Regions from separate parts of the Rossellomorea sp. H136 genome, predicted to be linked through region 2. Evidence: a T-box and tRNA genes for the amino acid it is inferred to sense, from the RefSeq annotation. Region 2 holds a T-box; the other regions hold tRNA genes.

Region 1 (2,175 bases), 1.7 Mb from region 2:
GCGTGACTTATGAAGGGAAATGCTACCCTAAGTCAACAATGGTATTGCGGGGACAGGATTTGAACCTGCGACCTTCGGGTTATGAGCCCGACGAGCTACCGAACTGCTCCACCCCGCGACGATATAAATATGAAATTTCCCATAAAAGGAAATATGGAGGAGGAAGGGGGATTCGAACCCCCGCGGGCTATGACACCCCTGTCGGTTTTCAAGACCGATCCCTTCAGCCGGACTTGGGTATTCCTCCGTATTGAAATGGAACTTGGTGGACCTTGTAGGACTCGAACCTACGACCGGACGGTTATGAGCCGTCTGCTCTAACCAACTGAGCTAAAGGTCCCTTTTGGTAGCGGCGGAGGGGATCGAACCCCCGACCTCACGGGTATGAACCGTACGCTCTAGCCAGCTGAGCTACACCGCCAAGATACATTTAATATCAAATTAATTGATAGATGGATTTCTCAAATATTACTTAAGTTTCTTTTGCTTTAACAAAAGAACTTGGTGGAGCCTAGCGGGATCGAACCGCTGACCTCCTGCGTGCAAAGCAGGCGCTCTCCCAGCTGAGCTAAGGCCCCAAGAAGTGGTCGGGAAGACAGGATTCGAACCTGCGACCCCTTGGTCCCAAACCAAGTGCTCTACCAAGCTGAGCTACTTCCCGATAATATGGCGCGCCCGAGAGGAGTCGAACCCCTAACCTTTTGATCCGTAGTCAAACGCTCTATCCAATTGAGCTACGGGCGCATAATTCTATTATTGCTCCTTATTTGCTGATGCAAATTAAGGAAGATTATTTTGCTCTCGCAAAAATCTTGGTGCCGAGGACCGGAATCGAACCGGTACGGTAGTCACCTACCGCAGGATTTTAAGTCCTGTGCGTCTGCCAGTTCCGCCACCCCGGCAAAGTCTTCTGGAGCGGAAGACGGGATTCGAACCCGCGACCCCCACCTTGGCAAGGTGGTGTTCTACCACTGAACTACTTCCGCAAAATGATTGGTGCGGGTGAAGGGACTTGAACCCCCACGCCTTGCGGCGCCAGATCCTAAGTCTGGTGCGTCTGCCAATTCCGCCACACCCGCATGATGTAAATGGTAAGATATTCTGCTTATGCAAAAATCTATGGTGAGCCATGAAGGACTCGAACCTTCGACCCTCTGATTAAAAGTCAGATGCTCTACCAACTGAGCTAATGGCTCATCTGAAAAGATGATATTTAAAACCGAAATGGTGCCGGCAAGAGGACTTGAACCCCCAACCTACTGATTACAAGTCAGTTGCTCTACCAGTTGAGCTACACCGGCATATTCACTTTCATATGAAGTCTTAATGGAAAGTTACTTCACAGAAGCAGTTCAAGGAAAGATATTTTGCTGGCGCAAAATAAAATGAAGTTTATTTTACTTTCGTAAAAAAACTTGGTGGAGGATGACGGGATCGAACCGCCGACCCTCTGCTTGTAAGGCAGATGCTCTCCCAGCTGAGCTAATCCTCCAAGATATAAAGCCTGGCGACGTCCTACTCTCACAGGGGGAGATCCCCCAACTACCATCGGCGCTGAAGAGCTTAACTTCCGTGTTCGGCATGGGAACGGGTGTGACCTCTTCGCCATTGTCACCAGACTATTTCTTGTCTCTTTTTTAAGGACAAGTACTATTATATCGCGTAGATATATTTTTTCAAGGCTTTTTTATATTTTCGTATAAAATTTATTCCCTGAAAACTAGATAAAGAATTGATGTCAAGAAAGCCGAATATCGACCAATTATTGCATCTACTTCTTCAAGTAGATAGCATTCCAGCTCCGGCGGCTAGAGACTCGAGGTCATTTCAGTTCAATCAGCTGAGGGTAAAAGGCACCCTCTTCTGATTGCTCAGAAATGCTTGTCGTCTCTGTTCAAGCCGCCTCCGCTTTATAGTGTGGTTAAGTCCTCGATCGATTAGTATCAGTCAACTCCACATGTCGCCATGCTTCCATCTCTGACCTATCTACCTAGTCATCTTCTAGGGATCTTACTCACATACGTGATGGGAAATCTCATCTCGAGGGGGGCTTCATGCTTAGATGCTTTCAGCACTTATCCCTTCCGCACATAGCTACCCAGCGATGCCTTTGGCAAGACAACTGGTACACCAGCGGTGCGTCCATCCCGGTCCTCTCGTACTAAGGACAGCTCC
Region 2 (2,175 bases):
ACAGGAAATGGTCAAGTGGACTTTTTAATTTAGTTTGCCTTACTATTTAAGCCGTTTACTTCTTCTTGTAATTTCAATATAACTTCTTTTATTCTTAACATACCAACATTTCCTCCCCTTCTCTTACGTAATGAAATGACTTCACCCTTGATTTCCTTGTCTCCTATTACCATCATATAAGGAACTTTTTGCATTTCTGCTTCCCTGATTTTCAGACCGACTTTTTCTACACGATCATCGACTTCCACCCTAAAGCCTTCTCTTTCTAACTTTGACTTCACTCCTTGAGCATATTGGAAATGTGCGTCGGAGATAGGAAGGATTTTGACCTGGTGGGGAGCTAACCAAAGTGGAAAATCCCCTCCGAAATGTTCAATGATGATTGCCATAAAACGTTCGATCGAACCGTAAATCGCTCGATGAATCATAATCGGTCTGACTGCTTCATTGTCTTCATCAATATATTCACACTCGAATTTTTCAGGCATTTGGAAATCAAGTTGAACCGTGCCACATTGCCAGCTTCGACCAATAACGTCTAATATATGAAAATCTATTTTTGGTCCGTAGAACGCACCGTCTCCTTTATTAACATGATAGTTGACTCCTCTCTCTTTCAACACACCTTCCAAATCTCCTTCAGCTTTATCCCATAATGCAACGGAGCCCATAAAATCTTCCGGACGAGTAGAAAGCTCAACCTTATAGTCAAACCCAAATTTGCTATAGAAAAGATCAATAAGATCCAATACTTTATGAAGCTCCGACTGAATCTGATCTTCCCTTACAAATAGATGAGCATCATCCTGAGTGAAGGAACGGACTCTCAATAATCCACTTAATGAACCCGATAGCTCATGTCGATGAACTAAACCCAGTTCACCGTAACGAAGGGGTAATTCCCGATAACTTCTTCTCTTGTTTTTATAGATCAATACTGCCCCTGGACAACTCATTGGCTTGATTGCATATTTCTGATCATCTACTTCTGAGAAATACATATTCTCATGGTAATGATTCCAGTGGCCTGACTTTTCCCATAGCTCCTGCTTCATCATAATGGGAGTCCTAATCTCCTGATATCCAGCTTTCCGATGTTCCCTCTTCCAAAAGTCTTCTAACTCATTCCGTAATAGCATCCCTTTCGGTAAATAAAAGGGCATCCCGGGTGCCTCCTCCATCGATACAAATAACTCCAGCTCCTGACCTAGTTTCCTGTGATTTCTTTTTTCTACTTCAGATTGAATTGACATTTTGTTTCCTCCTAATCATTTTTTTATATAAAAAACCGCATTCATCCCTAACAAGGGACGAATGCGGTCGTGGTACCACCCTAATTCCGAAGTGCTAAACATAGCTCTCCGCTCAAAGTTGATAACGGTTTTCCCGATTATGGATACTGACATTTCACCATAATAGCTCCGAGGTGGTAAATCATTTCCTTTTCTTCAGGGCTCTCAGCCATGGTGACCCTGTTCTCTGGTAAGAAAAACAGCAAATGATTCGTGTCCTCTTCAACACTTTATTATTCAATTAATAAAAAAAACCGCACCCATCCCTAACCAAGGGACGAGTGCGGTCGTGGTTCCACCCTAATTCAGAAGTGTAAAATATTACTCTTCGCTTAAGTAAGATAACGGTTTTCCCGATTATGGATACTGACATTTCACCATAATAGCTCCGAGGTGGTAAATCATTCTTTTCTCTTCAGGGCTCTCAGCCGGTGACCCTGCTCTCTGATCAAGAAAAAACGGAATGAATCATGTCCTCATCTTTGCTTTCGTATAGTATATTCAAAATAGAAGAAATTTGTTATTGAAATTATATGGTAGTATTTTCTAACTGTCAATAGTGATTAGATAAAAACAAGAAAAATAATCGCGACTAGAACAAGTCGGTAGATCGCAAAAGGAATTAGCTTGATTTTATTAATCACCTTTAGGAAAAAGCGTATCGACAGATAAGCAAATAGAAATGCACTTAAGAACCCAACCAAAAGAAACGGTAAAAACTCAGGGGTAAAATACATCCAGTTCTTCATAAGAGAAATCGAACTTGCCCCCAGCATGATGGGTACCGCCATAATGAATGTGAAATCTGATGCTGCCCGGTAGCTTAATCCAAGTAACACTCCTCCAGAAATGGTGGATCCTGACCGCGAAAAACCTGGCCATA
Region 3 (2,175 bases), 2.3 Mb from region 2:
GGTGTTTGCATACTTGCGGTCCATGCACCTACCCAGTTTTCTTGATTTATTTTGTATTTATTAAAATTATCCCAACTTCCATTCCAGGAAATTCTCAACATTAGAATGAAAATCACAATTAAGGTGATTAAAAGACCGAGTCTCCATTTCATCAAATTCCTAACCTTCCATTTACTAGTTTTTTCTATAGTTTATATGAACTTACAGGAACTATTGTAGGATATTGCAAAATCTTTTTTATACCCAGAAAGAAATTTTACAAACCTTAACATGGTTTTAAATATATGTTTACACTTATTTGCTATTCTAAACATGCAGGGAACAAAAGATTGATAATGTGGAGGGGTTTCTATGTTACGCAATTTTAAAAGAGAATGGCATAAGTTTTGGTTTTTCAGTTTTAATTATAAATTGGAAATGACAAGTGATATAAGCCAATTCAACAAAATTCGTGAAAAATCTAAATATCATGGAGATAAACTTATGCAGCTCTTGTAGCTGCTTTTTTTATTCACCAATTAACAGAAGCTTTTAGTGTGTCAGCAATTATGGAATCTCTCTTCGATCATTCCATACTATGACGGAGATATTCGAGCCGTGACCAAAGCTACCATTGCAACAGGGTATAAGATTCAAATTCAAATAGTATCATAGAAATCTTTCAAATGAAGCCAGGATTTCTACTTGAAAGATGAGTGTAGTTACGCTTCCTATTGTTATTAATTTTGGCAATGTAAATACCTTTAACGCTTATCTCACATTCAAGACTGGCGAGGGGACAGTAGTTTGGACTGTAGCAATTTTTAATGATTTATTATTTTCCTATTGATATAAGGTTTGAAGATGTGGTATATTCTTCTTCGGCTTGCAAAACGGTTTTGATAAGCAACCGGAAAAATAATTCTTTTTTTATGATTAGGAAGTTGACTTCTGCGAAATAGGATGATATAGTAATAAATGTCCTTAAGCGGGACATTTCAAAAAAACGGCCCATTGGTCAAGCGGTTAAGACACCGCCCTTTCACGGCGGTAACACGGGTTCGAATCCCGTATGGGTCACCAATATGGAGGATTAGCTCAGCTGGGAGAGCATCTGCCTTACAAGCAGAGGGTCGGCGGTTCGATCCCGTCATCCTCCACCAAAGATTTTTGCGTCAGCAAAATATCTATCCTTAAAATACCTATATGAAAACTATTTTTCATTAATTAGTCTTCATATAAAAGTAAACCAATCATATATGCCGGTGTAGCTCAACTGGTAGAGCAACTGACTTGTAATCAGTAGGTTGGGGGTTCAAGTCCTCTTGCCGGCACCATTTTGGTTTTGGGAATCATCTTTTTATATGAGCCATTAGCTCAGTTGGTAGAGCATCTGACTTTTAATCAGAGGGTCGAAGGTTCGAATCCTTCATGGCTCACCAAAGATTTTCGTGAATGCGAAATATCTAATGTTTTTTATCATGCGGGTGTGGCGGAATTGGCAGACGCACCAGACTTAGGATCTGGCGCCGCAAGGCGTGGGGGTTCAAGTCCCTTCACCCGCACCATTTATTTCGCGGAAGTAGTTCAGTGGTAGAACACCACCTTGCCAAGGTGGGGGTCGCGGGTTCGAATCCCGTCTTCCGCTCCAGACTTGCCGGGGTGGCGGAACTGGCAGACGCACAGGACTTAAAATCCTGCGGTAGGTGACTACCGTACCGGTTCGATTCCGGTCCTCGGCACCATTGTTTCTTATAAAAAATCATTTAGCGCCCGTAGCTCAATTGGATAGAGCGTTTGACTACGGATCAAAAGGTTAGGGGTTCGACTCCTCTCGGGCGCGCCATATAGATCGGGAAGTAGCTCAGCTTGGTAGAGCACTTGGTTTGGGACCAAGGGGTCGCAGGTTCGAATCCTGTCTTCCCGACCACTTCTTTTGGGGCCTTAGCTCAGCTGGGAGAGCGCCTGCTTTGCACGCAGGAGGTCAGCGGTTCGATCCCGCTAGGCTCCACCAAGTTTTTTACGAAAGTAAATAAACTTTATTGAATCTTGCTTAATCAAGATTCAGATTGATCGAAAAGGTTTCGTGGCGGTGTAGCTCAGCTGGCTAGAGCGTACGGTTCATACCCGTGAGGTCGGGGGTTCGATCCCCTCCGCCGCTATTACTAAATACATGACGCACGATTATAAGGACCC

Evidence for each region. A T-box is a leader RNA that pairs with one kind of tRNA and senses whether it is charged. The one in region 2 lies ahead of thrS (threonine--tRNA ligase), so its partner is inferred to be a tRNA-Thr.
Region 1: it encodes a tRNA-Thr, which carries the amino acid that the T-box ahead of thrS (threonine--tRNA ligase) is inferred to sense. The anticodon was not compared.
Region 3: it encodes a tRNA-Thr, which carries the amino acid that the T-box ahead of thrS (threonine--tRNA ligase) is inferred to sense. The anticodon was not compared.

The regions. Positions count from the first base shown of each region.
Region 1 is NZ_CM166371.1:3,954,698-3,956,872, forward strand. Features, by position in the region: tRNA gene ACYH0O_RS20155 (tRNA-Met) at 45-118, opposite strand; tRNA gene ACYH0O_RS20160 (tRNA-Ser) at 155-247, opposite strand; tRNA gene ACYH0O_RS20165 (tRNA-Ile) at 264-340, opposite strand; tRNA gene ACYH0O_RS20170 (tRNA-Met) at 345-421, opposite strand; tRNA gene ACYH0O_RS20175 (tRNA-Ala) at 503-578, opposite strand; tRNA gene ACYH0O_RS20180 (tRNA-Pro) at 585-661, opposite strand; tRNA gene ACYH0O_RS20185 (tRNA-Arg) at 668-744, opposite strand; tRNA gene ACYH0O_RS20190 (tRNA-Leu) at 814-902, opposite strand; tRNA gene ACYH0O_RS20195 (tRNA-Gly) at 912-986, opposite strand; tRNA gene ACYH0O_RS20200 (tRNA-Leu) at 995-1,079, opposite strand; tRNA gene ACYH0O_RS20205 (tRNA-Lys) at 1,121-1,196, opposite strand; tRNA gene ACYH0O_RS20210 (tRNA-Thr) at 1,226-1,301, opposite strand; tRNA gene ACYH0O_RS20215 (tRNA-Val) at 1,417-1,492, opposite strand; rRNA gene rrf (5S ribosomal RNA) at 1,503-1,619, opposite strand; rRNA gene ACYH0O_RS20225 (23S ribosomal RNA) at 1,918-2,175, opposite strand, start outside.
Region 2 is NZ_CM166371.1:2,253,373-2,255,547, reverse strand. Features, by position in the region: gene thrS (threonine--tRNA ligase) at 30-1,253, opposite strand; T-box leader at 1,304-1,527, opposite strand; T-box leader at 1,563-1,784, opposite strand; gene ACYH0O_RS11285 (undecaprenyl-diphosphate phosphatase) at 1,856-2,175, opposite strand, start outside.
Region 3 is NZ_CM166371.1:4,508,132-4,510,306, reverse strand. Features, by position in the region: gene ACYH0O_RS22765 (SGNH/GDSL hydrolase family protein) at 1-152, opposite strand, end outside; tRNA gene ACYH0O_RS22760 (tRNA-Glu) at 988-1,062, shown strand; tRNA gene ACYH0O_RS22755 (tRNA-Val) at 1,067-1,142, shown strand; tRNA gene ACYH0O_RS22750 (tRNA-Thr) at 1,241-1,316, shown strand; tRNA gene ACYH0O_RS22745 (tRNA-Lys) at 1,346-1,421, shown strand; tRNA gene ACYH0O_RS22740 (tRNA-Leu) at 1,463-1,547, shown strand; tRNA gene ACYH0O_RS22735 (tRNA-Gly) at 1,556-1,630, shown strand; tRNA gene ACYH0O_RS22730 (tRNA-Leu) at 1,636-1,724, shown strand; tRNA gene ACYH0O_RS22725 (tRNA-Arg) at 1,749-1,825, shown strand; tRNA gene ACYH0O_RS22720 (tRNA-Pro) at 1,833-1,909, shown strand; tRNA gene ACYH0O_RS22715 (tRNA-Ala) at 1,918-1,993, shown strand; tRNA gene ACYH0O_RS22710 (tRNA-Met) at 2,068-2,141, shown strand; tRNA gene ACYH0O_RS22705 (tRNA-Ile) at 2,170-2,175, shown strand, end outside.